2 linked regions of the Neorhizobium galegae bv. orientalis str. HAMBI 540 genome follow. The protein of the gene in region 2 interacts with the protein of the main gene of each other region in a pairwise test. Links are inferred from orthologs where the notes say so. Each region holds a gene or a part of one and is shown on either strand. Other genes may lie near its edges. The genes, in order: RG540_RS02325 and grpE.

Region 1 (6,519 bases), 480 kb from region 2 along the record:
GGTTGATGTCCTCGCCTTCCGAGATCAGCGCGCGATTCCATTGGTAGACGGCTTCGAGCTTGCGCCCGACACGCCAGTAGGAATCGCCCAGATGGTCGTTGATCGTCGAATCGCCGGCGCGCAGCTGCACCGCACGTTCGAGCTCGGTCACGGCATCGTCGAACTTACCCATGCGGAAATAGGCCCAGCCGAGCGAGTCGACGATATAGCCGTCATCCGGCCGCGCATCGACGGCCCGCTTGATCATGCCGAGACCCTCGTCGAGGTTCTTGTTCATGTCGACCAGCGAATATCCGAGATAGTTGAGCACCTGCGGCTGTTCAGGGTTGAGTTCCAGCGATTTGCGGAAACTTGGCTCGGCCTTCTCCCAGTTCTTCAGCCGCTCGTAGGCGATGCCGCGCTGGAAGAAGATGGTCCAGTCGCCCGGCTTCGGCACCGGCCCGATGACCTCGGCCGCCTTGTCGTAGGTCTCGGCCATGGTCTTGTAGTCCTTGGCGTCGGAAAGCACGCTGCCATAGGCGATGTAGCTGCGGATGTCCGACGGATCGGATTCGATCAGCGATTTCAGGTGCTGCTTGGCTTCGTTCACCTTGCCGGTGTCGGAAAGCGTCACGCCGAGCTGCAGTTCGGAAATCCGGCGCATCGGCGAATCGGCCGGAACGCTCGCATAGAACTTGATGGCGCGATCGGGCTGCTTGAGCTTCTCGGCGATGCCGCCGAGCAGGATCAGCGTGTCGGCACTCTTGACGTCGAGCGCGTGGGAAATCTGCAGGTAGAGCGAGACCATGTCCTCGGCACCCTGGCGGTTCAGCGCGCCACCGATCGAAAACAGCACGCCGGCCGCACCTTCGGCGGCGTTGCTCACCTGCTGCTGGGGCTTCTCGCCCTTTTCGATGCTCTGGCGGAGCGCTTTCAGCGGCGCATAATTGGAGACCATGCCGTCACCGACGGAGATCGCATCGAGCGCCTTCTGCTTGTTGCCGGCAGCCGCTTCAAGACGCGCAAGCGCCATGACGGCGCGCATAAACGTGTCCGGCGCGGTGGCGACGGCTTCTTTGTTGGTGACGGCGGTGTTGAGATGCTGCCGTGCAGTGCCGATATCCCCGGTCACCAGCGCCATGGCGCCGAGATGGTAGTCGGTGAATACCTTGTACCAGGGCGGTCCCTTGAGGTTGTTGATGCTGGCCATCGCCTGCTTGCCCTTGCCGGCGCCGACATCCGCCCAGGCGGAGAGAAGCTGGTGGGTCAGCCGGTCGAGATCGTTCGGCCCCTCATAGGCAAGCACTTTCTTGGCGATGTCGAACTTTTTGTCACGCAGGGCATCGAGGCCGCGGACGATCTTGGTGATCCGCTCGACGGCGGTGTCATCCTTCAACGCATTGGCCTCGGTGAGACCCTGGTCGAAATCGCCGTTGAGCAGCAGCGAGATCATCAGCCGTTCGCGGATTTCCAGGTTGGCGGGATCGAAAGCCAGCGCCTTGCGGTAAAGCGCGATCGCGGTGTCGTAGTCGTGGTCGACGTCGGCAGTGCGGGCCGCCAGAAAGGCGCCGGAAAACGTCTTCACGTTGCCGGGACCGAACGTCACGGTGTCTTTCACCGCTGGCTTCGCTTCCGCCGTCGCCGCATTGGCCACCGTTCCGAACATGAGGACGGTTGCGAGCGCCGCGCTGGAGAGCAGAAGAAGGCTGGATTTCCGCCGCATAAAGATGCCTTTCGTAAGAGCATGGCGATTCGGTGAGATACCGCCGCCAATTTCGCCCTATTGATTCACGATAGAATGGCTTTTTTGAAGCAGGTCCGCAAGGAAATCCCCAGCGCCGCACGGGGGCGGCGCCGGTCACACCTTCGTCAACGGACGCCGAGCGTCAGTTGACGCGTTGGATCGAGAAGTCGATGACTTCGAGAAGAGCGGCCTTGAGCGGCGAGGCGGGAAGCGGCGCCAGCGCATCGCGGGCGATCGTCCCGTAATGCAGCGCGCGGCCAATCGTGTCGTTCAGGGCGCCGTATTTGTTGATCAATCCGAGCGCCTTTTCGAGGTTCTCATCGCTGCTTTCGCCCTTCTCGATCGCCTGGCGCCAGAAGGCGCGCTCGGCCTCGGTGCCGCGGCGATAGGAGAGGATGACGGGCAGCGTGATCTTGCCCTCGCGGAAATCGTCGCCGACATTCTTGCCGAGATCGGCAGCCTTGCCGCCGTAATCGAGCGCATCGTCGACGAGCTGGAAGGCAAGGCCGAGGTTCATGCCGTAGGATTTCAGTGCGCCCCGGCCGGCCTTGTCGGCATTGGCGATGATCGGGCCTACTTCGGCAGCGGCTGCAAACAGGGCCGCCGTCTTGGCGCGGATGACCGAAAGATAATCGTCCTCGGTCGTTTCCATGTTCTTGGCGACGGACAGCTGCAGCACCTCGCCCTCGGCGATCACAGAAGCCGCGGCTGACAGCACGTCGAGCGCTTCGAGCGATCCGACATCGACCATCATCCGGAACGCCTGGCCGAGCAGGAAGTCACCGACCAGAACGCTTGCCTGGTTGCCCCAGATCATCCGCGCGGTCGAGCGTCCCCGCCGCAGGTCGCTTTCGTCGACCACGTCGTCATGGAGCAGCGTTGCGGTGTGCATGAACTCGACGCTGGTCGCGAGTTTTACATGACCTTCGCCCTGATAGCCGAACAGGGCGGCGGAGGCGAGCGTCAGCATCGGCCGCAGCCGCTTGCCGCCCGACGAGATCAGGTGGTTGGCAACTTCCGGGATCATCTGCACGTCGGAGCCGGCCTTGGACAGGATCAACTGGTTGACCCGATCCATGTCCGCCTTGGTCAGATCCACCAGCGGTTTGACGGATGCCAGTTTGTTTTTGCCTTCTTCAAGCGGTATGACGACGCCCAATGTCAGGCCTCCCTATCGAAATCTTTCAAACGACAATAGAAAGAGGCTGATAGTGCGGCAAGCGCAAATCGCATCCCGCCGGATATAATGGGGTAACAAACAAGCCATGCTGGAGATCATCCGCACCAACGACATCGTGATCCTGTCGCTGGCCCAGAGTCTGATGAAGGATGCGGGCATCCATTTCATGGTCGCCGACCAGTCGATGAGCGTGCTCGAAGGCTCGCTCGGGCTTTTGGCACGTCGCCTGATGGTGGATAGCGAACGGGCCGACGAGGCGCGGCGGATATTGAAGGACGCGGGGCTGGAAGCGGAGCTGCGGCCTTGATGCTTGTGGATCCTCGGTCCTCAGTTTTTCCGGAGCTTTAGCATTGAGCGTTCTCGCGGATCGCCCCCCTCTGCCCTGCCGGGCATCTCCCCCACGGGTGGGGAGATCGGCTGGGCGCACGCTCGCCGCTTCAAATTTGACGTCTCATTCTGCGCACCAACGTGCGGCGTATCTTCTCGCGCATTTTTATCTGGCCTCTCTTCCGGCACGCCGTATTTGGAAGGGCGATGATCACGCCGCTTGTGATCTCCCCACCTGTGGGGGAGATGCCCGGCAGGGCAGAGGGGGGCTACCGACTACCAGCGCTCAATGGTGTCGCGAAGGATGACCACTCCAACCCACACCATCGACGCCTTCCATCGCGGCCGTTTCCACGTCATGCAGCCGAAGGGCGGAGGCCATCGCTCCGGCGTCGATGCGATGCTGCTTGCCTCGCTGGTCGCTGCCGACAAGCCGGTCAGCGTCGCCGATCTCGGCTCCGGCGCCGGTGCCGCGGGCCTTGCGGTCGCCTCAAGGCTGGATCGTGCAAAAGTCCTGCTGATCGAAAAATCGCCGCTGATGGCCGATTACGCTCGCAAAACCCTGGAAATTCCGGAAAACGCTTTCTTGGCCGGTCGAGTCGAAGTGCTGGAAGCCGACGTGACGCTCACCGGCAAACCCCGTCTCGCCGCCGGCCTCGTGGACGAGATCCATGACCACGTGATCATGAACCCGCCCTTCAACGATGCCAGCGACCGCAAGACGCCGGATGCCCTGAAGGCCGAGGCACATGCGATGACGGAAGACCTGTTCGAAGCCTGGATCCGCACAGCCGGCGCGATCATGAAGCCTGGCGGGCAGTTGTCGCTGATCGCCCGGCCGCAATCGGTCGCTGAGATCATCGAGGCCTGCGGCAGGCGTTTCGGCGGGCTGGAAATCACTGCCCTTCACCCCCGGCCCGACGAAAGCGCCACGCGCATCCTCGTCACCGCCGTCAAGGGATCGCGCGCCCGGCTGACATTCCGGGCGCCGCTTTTCGTGCATGGCGCGGATGGCCATGCCTTCTCGGCTTTCGTCGACGACCTGAACAATGGCCGGGCCGCCTATGCCCGCCTCAGCCCGAAACGAAATCCACGAGCAGCTTGACGTTGAGGCCGGCGATGACGACGGCGATCAGCCAGGCAATGCCGGAGAGCCAAATCGGCGCCACGAGTTCGCCCATCTTGGCCTTGCTGGCGGTGAACATGACCAACGGGAATACCGCGAAGGAAAGCTGCAGGCTGAGCACCACCTGGGTGAGGATCAGCAGTTCCGCGGTGCCCGCATCGCCGTACCAGATGGTCACGAACGCGGCCGGGATGATGGCTATCCCCCGGGTGATCAGCCGGCGGATCCATGGCTGCAGCTTCATCTTGAGGAAGCCTTCCATGACGATCTGACCGGCAAGCGTCGCCGTCACCGTCGAATTCAGACCGCAGCAGAGCAGCGCGATGCCGAACAGCGTCGGCGCGATAGCCAGCCCGAGCAGCGGTGCGAGCAGCGAATGGGCTTCGCCAAGCTCGGCCACTTCCGTTCGCCCGGTGCTGTTGAAGGCGGCTGCCGCGAGGATCAGGATCGAGGCATTGATCAAGAGGGCGAAGCAGAGTGCGACGGTGGAGTCGATCGTCGCAAAGGTCAGCGCTTCCTTCTTTTCCGGCAGGGTATGGCCATAGTTGCGGGTCTGCACGATGCCGGAATGCAGGTAGAGGTTATGCGGCATGACGGTCGCGCCGAGGATGCCGAGCGCCAGATAGAGCATCTCCGGATTGGTGACGATCTCGGTGGTCGGGAAGAAGCCGCGGATGACACCGCCCCATTGCGGATCGGCAAGGAAGATCTGGATCGCGAAGCACACGGCGATGACGCCGAGCAGAGTGATGATGAAGGCTTCGACCCAGCGGAAACCCATCTTCTGCAAGTAAAGGATGATGAAGACGTCGAGAGCGGTGATCAGCACGCCGAGTTCGAGCGGGATGCCGAAGATCAGGTTGAGGCCGATCGCGGTGCCGATCACCTCGGCGATGTCCGTGGCGATGATGGCGATCTCGGCAAGTGCCCAGAGCGGAATGGAAACCCATTTCGGAAACGCGTCGCGGCAGGCCTGCGCCAGATCCCGGCCCGATGCGATGGCAAGACGGGCACAGAGCGATTGCAGCACGATCGCCATCAGGTTGGACAGCAGCGCCACCGCGAGCAGCGCATAGCCGAACTTCGAACCGCCGGCGAGCGAGGTTGCCCAGTTGCCGGGGTCCATATAACCGACCGCGACTAGGTAACCCGGACCCGCAAAGGCGGCGAGCCGCCGCCACCGCGATCCGGAACTCGAAATATTGATGCTTCGATGGACGTCGGAAAGCGATGCCTCCCCCCGTTTGTTCCGCCAGCCGCTGTCCTGCTTTGAACTTAAGACGTCCATCTTCACCTTATCTCCGTTCGTGAGGAGATAATGCCTTATTGGAATGATAATGCAAGTCATTCGCAACTGGAAAATCAAAATCCTGCTTTAAGTGGCGCAGCCATTGCGTTTGAAATTCCGTCACATACATGCTTTGGCAGAGCCGAACGCGACAGAAGGAAAAGAAATGGCCGGGTTTTTGAAGAGGTTGATGCCGAAACGATTCCGTAAGAAGGGGCTGACGATTCCCGTCGTCCGGCTTCACGGAGCGATCATGGCCGGCGGCAGCCAGTTCAAGCAGAGCCTCAACCTGGCCGGTGTGGCGCCGATGCTCGACAAGGCCTTCTCGAAGAAAGATGCCCCGGTCGTCGCAATCTCGATCAATTCGCCGGGCGGCTCGCCGGTCCAGTCGCGCCTGATCTTCCAGCGCATCCGCTCGCTTGCGGAAGAAAAGGACAAGAAGGTCCTGGTCTTCGTCGAGGACGTCGCGGCCTCCGGCGGCTACATGATCGCGCTTGCGGGCGACGAGATCTTTGCCGATCCCACCTCCATCGTCGGCTCGATCGGTGTCGTTTCCGGCGGTTTCGGCTTTCCGGAACTGCTGCGCAAGATCGGCATCGAGCGCCGCGTCTATACCGCCGGCGAGAACAAGGTGATCCTCGATCCCTTTCAGCCGGAAAAGGAAGGCGACATCGAATACCTGAAGGCGCTGCAGCTCGAAATCCACAAAGTCTTCATCGAGATGGTCAAGATGCGCCGTGGAGAGCGGCTGGCGGACGATGCGACGATCTTTTCGGGTCTGTTCTGGAGCGGGTTGCGCGGCCTCGAACTCGGCCTGATCGACAGCCTCGGCGACATGCGCGAAGTCCTCAAGCGCCGTTACGGCAAGGATACCA
Region 2 (6,594 bases):
GGCTCGCCGGTATCGGGCAGAAGGGTGTCGCGCAGAAGGGGAGCGGCTGAGTTCAAAATGCCTCAAGCCTCCAGGCAGGTTTCGACGAAACGCTTGAAGGCACGGGCGCGATGCGAAAGCGCTTCCGGTTCGCCAGGTTTCCAGCCGTGTTTCTGATCACTACTCATTTCACCGAAGGTAATATCATAGCCTTCCGGTTGGAAGACCGGGTCATAACCAAAACCCTGGGTGCCGCGCGGCGGCCACACTACAGTGCCTTCCACTTCGCCCCGGAACATTTCCGTGTGTCCGTCAGGCCATGCGAGACAGAGAACGCTGACAAAGCGGCAACCGCGCTGTTCCGGCTTGGTCGCGCCGCGTTCTTCGAGCGCCTTCTCGACCTTTTCCATCGCCATCTGGAAATCGCGGCTGCCATCCTCACGCTCCGCCCAGTTGGCGGTATAGACACCCGGCGCACCGTCGAGCGCGTCGATGACGATGCCGGAATCGTCAGACAGTGCGGGCAGGCCGGAGGCCCGGGCGGAGGCGAGTGCCTTGATCGCGGCATTTTCCTCGAATGTCGTGCCCGTCTCGTCCGGCTCTTCGAATTGCAGTTCGGCGGCGGATTTGGCCGAGAAACCGAAGGGGCCGATCAATTCGGCGATTTCGCGGATCTTTCCGGCATTGTGGCTGGCGACGACGATCGTCTTGGTATCGAGCTTGCGCATGATAATTCCTATTCGATATTCCAGAGCCTGGGCTCTGCGCATTCCAGGCTGTTGCCGGCCGGATCGCGGAAATAGATTGAGCGGGCACCGTTCGGCCAGCGGAAATCGCTTTCGATGGCAATCCCTGCCTTGTTGAGCTTTTCCCTGATCAAGTCAATCGCGTCGCCGGTCATGCGAAAGCAGATATGCCCCGGTCCCATCGAGCCATGTGGCGGTACGGGTAGCGAATCGGCGGGCGGTGGCTTGATCGTCTCAGCCGGATTGAAGATCAGCAGGATGCCCGGCCCACAACGAAAGAACACATGTCTGGTGCCGGCGCGCCGCACCTTCTCTAGGCCGAGAATGCCGCCGTAAAATGCTTCGGCGGCATCGAGATCAGCGGCGTAGAGCGCGGTTTCGAGAATGCCTTCAATCAAACCGCACCTCTTTCAGGTTCAGGCAATCGCCTGCTTCTGCATCGCCACCAGTTCCTGGGTACCGTCCTGAGCGAGCGCCAGCAGCTTCAGGAACTCTTCCTGGCTGAAGGGCTTGCCTTCCGCCGTGCCCTGCACCTCGACGATTCCGCCGGAACCGGTCATGACGAAATTGGCGTCCGTCTCGGCAGCCGAATCCTCGATATAGTCGAGGTCGATTACCGGCTGGCCGGCAAAGATGCCGCAGGAGATCGCCGCGACATGGTCCTTGAGCACCTTGTCGACCTTGGTCATCGAGCGGGCTTCCATCCACTTCAGGCAGTCGTAGAGCGCAATCCAGCCACCGGTGATCGAAGCGGTGCGCGTGCCGCCATCCGCCTGGATGACGTCGCAGTCGATGGTGATCTGCTTTTCGCCGAGTGCTTCGAGATCGATGACGGCGCGCAAGGACCGACCGATCAGGCGCTGGATTTCCTGGGTGCGGCCGCCCTGCTTGCCGGCGGCGGCTTCGCGCTTCATGCGGTCGCCGGTAGCGCGCGGCAGCATGCCGTATTCGGCGGTGACCCAGCCCTTGCCGCTGTTGCGCAGCCACGGCGGCGTCTTTTCTTCGAGGCTCGCGGTGCAGAGCACATGCGTGTCGCCGAACTTGACGAGGCAGGAACCTTCCGCGTGCTTGGAGAAATTGCGCTCGAACGAGACCTTGCGCATCTGGTTCAACTGTCTGCCTGAAGGCCGCATGTTTCACTCCCTGGATTTCTGTTTCCGCCTTCTACGGCCCCGGCCAAGCTTTTGCAAAGAAAAAGCCCTAATGAGTGTACGAGCGAATGATCGTGGCTGGCGCAATTTTCCCTTTGGAGAAGGCGCGTCGAATGACTATATTTTATCGAATGATCAACGGAACGGTGAAGGTCTAGATGGGATTTTCGGCATCGACGGGTAGGGACAGCGGCTCTGTGCTCGATGACCGTTCGCGCGAAATTTTCCGCCGCATCGTGGAAAGCTACCTGGAAAACGGTGAGCCGCTGGGCTCCCGCAATCTTTCGCGGTTGCTGCCCATCTCTTTGTCACCGGCTTCGGTGCGCAATGTGATGAGCGATCTTGAAGAACTCGGCCTCATCTATTCCCCGCATATCAGCGCTGGCCGCCTGCCGACCCAGTCAGGGCTCCGGTTTTTCGTCGACGCCTTCATGCAGGTCGGAGACCTGTCTGCCGAGGAGCGTGCCAACATCGACCGGCAGATCCGCCCGGCCGACCGCGACCAGCCGATGGAAAGCCTGATGGCGGAGGCAAGCCGCATGCTCTCGGGCGTCTCGCGCGGCGCCGGCATCGTCATCACCACCAAGAGCGATCCCGTCCTCAAGCATGTTGAGTTTATCCGCCTCGAGCCGACCAAGGCGCTCGCCGTGCTGGTCGGTGATCACAATCAGGTCGAAAACCGTATCATCGAGCTGCCCGCCGGCGTGACGTCGTCGCAGTTGACCGAAGCGGCCAATTTCCTCAATGCCCACCTGAGTGGCCAGACCTTGCCGGAACTGCGCGGCCAGCTGAAGACCCTCAAGGACCAGGTTCAGGGAGAGCTTTATGCGCTCTCGCACGAACTGGTCGAGCGCGGTCTTGCGGTCTGGTCCGGCGACAGCGAGGAAGGCAAACCGACCCAGCTCATCGTCCGCGGCCGCGCCAATTTGCTTGAAGGCCTGGCGGATGTCGCGGATCTCGATCGTTTGCGGCTGCTTTTCGATGATCTCGAAAAGAAGGACAGCCTGATCGAGATTCTCGATCTCGCAGAAAAAGGGCCGGGCGTCCGGATCTTCATTGGCTCTGAAAACAAGCTGTTTTCCCTCTCTGGCTCCTCGCTCATCGTGGCGCCCTATCGTGACGGCGAGGACCGGATCGTCGGTGCCGTCGGTGTCATCGGGCCGACGCGGCTCAACTATTCCCGTATCGTGCCGATGGTGGACTACACCGCGCAGCTGCTTGCCAGGCTGTCGCGCTGAATTTTGCGGCCGGACCGCCCAAGTTTCCCAGCAAGCCTTGATTTTTCCACCTTAAACCTCGATATCGGGCACAAATCCAAGCCCGTAAATCGAAGCCAAGAATAACCGGAGACCGTCATGACCGACGAAACCAACAAGAACGGACCTGACGCAACTGCCGCGGAGAACACTGCGGAAGCCGTAGCATCTGCTCTTGAGGACGCGGCCAACCAGAAGAATGCCGAGGCGCCTGCCGCCGAACCTGATCCGCTGGAATTGCTGAAGGCCGAAAACAACGAGCTGCGCGACCGTTTCCTGCGGCTTGCCGCCGAGATGGATAACCTGCGCCGCCGCACCGAACGCGAAATCAAGGACGCTAAGTCCTACGCCGCCGCCGGCTTTGCGCGCGACATGCTCGCCGTTTCGGACAACCTGCGCCGGGCGCTGGACGCCGTGCCGACCGAAATGCGCGCCACGGCAGATGCCTCGCTGACCACGCTCCTGGAGGGCGTCGAGATGACTGAACGCTCGATGCTGTCCGCTCTGGAGCGCCACGGCGTGAAGAAGATCGATGCTGAAGGCCAGAAGTTTGATCCGAACTTCCACCAGGCGATGTTCGAAATCCCGAACCCTGCCGTCCCGAACAATACTGTCGTCCAGGTCGTTCAGGCCGGCTTCACGATCGGCGAACGCGTCCTGCGCCCCGCCATGGTGGGTGTCGCAAAAGGTGGTCCGAAGTCGGAAGCTTCGGCAGAAACCGCCGGTGAGAAGAGCGCCTGAAGCCTTTGAGGAGCAGGGGTAAAGCCTGCTCCTCATTTTACGCCGGCCGGTCCCCGTTGATGTTTCATCGTCTGATTGTCGATTGTTCTGATCGGTCGAGTTTTCGCGCGTAACCCCTGCAAAATACGGCTCAAAAACAAAACCGCCCGGCGCTTTGACAGCGGCCGGGCAGTTTGTTTCGTCCCCACGAATGCATATGCCGTCAGGCGGCGTGGTTGGCTTGTTCCTCGTTGAGGAATGCGTAGATCGCCGAAGCGGAATCGGTCTTGCGCAGCTTGGCGACGAGATCCTGGTCGCGCAACACGCGGGCAATACGCGACAGGGCCTTCAGGTGGTCGGCGCCGGCGCCTTCGGGCGCGAGCAGCAGGAACACCAGATCGACCGGCTCGTCGTCGAGCGCTTCGAAATCGACCGGGGCTTCAAGGCGCGCGAAAATACCCTTGATCGACGAGATGCTGTTGAGCTTGCCGTGCGGGATGGCGATGCCGTGGCCGACGCCGGTGGAGCCGAGCCTTTCGCGCTGCAGGATGATGTCGAAGATTTCTCGTTCACTCACGCCCGTCAACTTGGAAGCCTTGACCGCCAGCTCCTGCAATAGCTGCTTTTTGGAGTTTACCTTTAGGGCAGGAATAATCGCATCTTGCTGCAGCAAATCTGCCAATGCCATTCTCTTCATCCTTCGTGCCGCAAGAGCTTGTGCCCTAGGCGAAGGGGAGCGCCGTCTCCGACGCTCTCCCCAAGTTGTTAGTTCTTGATATTGGTGGAATCGATCCAGCCAATATTGCCGTCATTGCGGCGGTACACAATGTTCAGATGTTCCTTGCCGGGGCTACGGAACAGAAGAACAGGCTCGTCTGTCATATCAAGTGCCATGACGGCGCTTGCGACCGTCATCGTCTTCAACTGCTTCGAACTTTCCGCGACGATGGTCGGCGCGAAATCCTCGGGCACTTCCTCCCCTTCATCCGGTACGCTGTCCATAACAGTGTAGGCAACTTCCGCATAACCATTCACATGGTTGCCGGCATGATGATCCTTGAGCCGCCGCTTGTAGCGGCGCAGACGTTTTTCGATCCGCTGTGCTGCGGCGTCGAAACTGATCTGCGGATCATTCGCCTCGCCAGCCGCATGCAGGACGATCCCGGTATCGAGATGCACCTTGCAGTCGGCAGAAAAGCGCGAACCAGCCTTTTCCACGATGACTTGGCCTGAATAGCCTCCGTCGAAGTATTTTGTAATCGCTTCTCCGATTTGGTCCTCGATCCTTTGACGGAACGAATCGCCAATTTCCATATGCTTACCGGATACACGCACACTCATGGAGTTCTTCCTTCTTGTCGTGACTTGCGTGTTCCAGTCTACGCCAAGCCGTCCCCGCATCCAAGCCGTTCACATGCGACTGGGCCAAATTGCTGCAATCGATGCCTGTCTGGATAATGGGATACGTTTCGTGCCATGTCCCGTGCAGTTGCGGCGGGCTTCTAGCGCCCGATGTTTTAAATGTCAACGGCAGCGGGCCTCGGGATTTCTACGTAGGCCTGTGGAAACCCGGGTGTTTCGCCGGTTTCTCAGAACGCCGCGACCCCGGCGATCGCGCGCTTTTCGCGACGGCGCTGGACGGAAGAAGGAATGTTCATCGCCTCGCGGTACTTCGCGACGGTCCGGCGCGCGAGCTCGACCCCGCCGCGTTTCAGGCTGACGACGATATCGTCGTCGGAGAGCACCGTCTCAGGCGTTTCCTGGGCGATCAGCAGGCGAATCCGATGGCGCACGGCCTCCGCCGAATGGCTGTCGCCGCCTTCTTCCGCCGAGCCGATCGACACTGTGAAGAAATATTTGAGCTCGAACAGCCCCCGCGGCGTCAGCATGTATTTGTTGGAGGTGACGCGGCTGACCGTCGATTCATGCATCTTGATCGCTTCGGCGACGGTCTTGAGGTTGAGCGGGCGCAGGTGATCGACGCCGTGGATCAGGAAGGCATCCTGTTGCCGGACGATTTCGGCCGCCACCTTCATGATCGTCTTGGCCCGCTGGTCGAGGCTGCGCGTCAGCCAATTGGCATTCTGCATGCATTCGGAAAGAAAGTTGTGGTCGTCCCCGTTTTTCGGGCAGTGCTTGGACACCGTCTGGAAATAGCTGTGGTTTACCAGGACACGCGGCAGGGTGTCCGGATTGAGCTCGACCACCCAGCTGCCGTCGGGCGCTGCGCGCACGACGATATCCGGCGAAATCGTCTCAGACATGCCGCGCTCGAAGCCGGCGCCGGGCTTGGGGTTGAGGCAGCGGATTTCTGCCAGCATGTCGATGAGGTCTTCGTCGTCGACGCCGCAGATCTTTCGAAGCGAGGCGAAGTCGCGTTTGCCCAGCAGATCCAGATGTCTGATCAGCGCATCCATGGCCGGGTCGAGTCGGTCCTTTTCCCGAAGCTGGATTGCCAGACATTCGCTGAGCGATCGCGCGAAGACGCCCGGCGGATCGAGCGTCTGCAGCGAGCGGAGGATGGCTTCTACATTCTCGACGCTTCTGCCCAGGCGGGCGGCAATCTCCTCGATGTCGCCGAGCATATAACCGGCCTCGTCCAGCTGATCAACGAGATGTTGGGCAATCAGGCGGTTGGCCGCATCGATGATCAGGAAAGGGATCTGCTGGTTCAGGTGGTCGCGCAGCGTCACCTGACCGGCGACGAAATCATCCAGATCGTAGTCTTCGCCAGACTCGCCG

Evidence for each region.
Region 1: the proteins of grpE (region 2) and RG540_RS02325 interact in binary tests that used the Escherichia coli proteins (3 or more experiments, as listed by UniProt). The link is inferred for Neorhizobium galegae bv. orientalis str. HAMBI 540 from one-to-one orthologs.

The regions. Positions count from the first base shown.
Region 1 is NZ_HG938353.1:484,787-491,305, forward strand. The notes cover bases 3,475-6,363. They hold RG540_RS02325 (Nramp family divalent metal transporter), read right to left. Parts: upstream 5,645-6,363; coding sequence 4,304-5,644; downstream 3,475-4,303. Other genes in these bases: RG540_RS02320 (tRNA1(Val) (adenine(37)-N6)-methyltransferase), read left to right, coding at 3,535-4,335; RG540_RS32220 (hypothetical protein), read left to right, coding at 5,675-5,854; RG540_RS02330 (S49 family peptidase), read left to right, coding at 5,811-6,363. Also shown: RG540_RS02305 (tetratricopeptide repeat protein), read right to left, coding at 1-1,702; RG540_RS02310 (polyprenyl synthetase family protein), read right to left, coding at 1,866-2,882; RG540_RS02315 (putative signal transducing protein), read left to right, coding at 2,989-3,210; more of RG540_RS02330, read left to right, coding at 6,364-6,519. UniProt on the Escherichia coli protein: H(+)-stimulated, divalent metal cation uptake system. Involved in manganese and iron uptake. Can also transport cadmium, cobalt, zinc and to a lesser extent nickel and copper. Involved in response to reactive oxygen.
Region 2 is NZ_HG938353.1:3,942-10,535, forward strand. The notes cover bases 2,089-5,052. They hold grpE (nucleotide exchange factor GrpE), read left to right. Parts: upstream 2,089-3,231; coding sequence 3,232-3,873; downstream 3,874-5,052. Other genes in these bases: hrcA (heat-inducible transcriptional repressor HrcA), read left to right, coding at 2,089-3,114; ptsN (PTS IIA-like nitrogen regulatory protein PtsN), read right to left, coding at 4,076-4,540; hpf (ribosome hibernation-promoting factor, HPF/YfiA family), read right to left, coding at 4,618-5,052. Also shown: radical SAM family heme chaperone HemW, read right to left, coding at 1-56; rdgB (RdgB/HAM1 family non-canonical purine NTP pyrophosphatase), read right to left, coding at 63-707; RG540_RS00030 (VOC family protein), read right to left, coding at 716-1,123; rph (ribonuclease PH), read right to left, coding at 1,142-1,858; more of hrcA, read left to right, coding at 2,035-2,088; more of hpf, read right to left, coding at 5,053-5,193; rpoN (RNA polymerase factor sigma-54), read right to left, coding at 5,442-6,594. UniProt on the Escherichia coli protein: Participates actively in the response to hyperosmotic and heat shock by preventing the aggregation of stress-denatured proteins, in association with DnaK and GrpE. It is the nucleotide exchange factor for DnaK and may function as a thermosensor.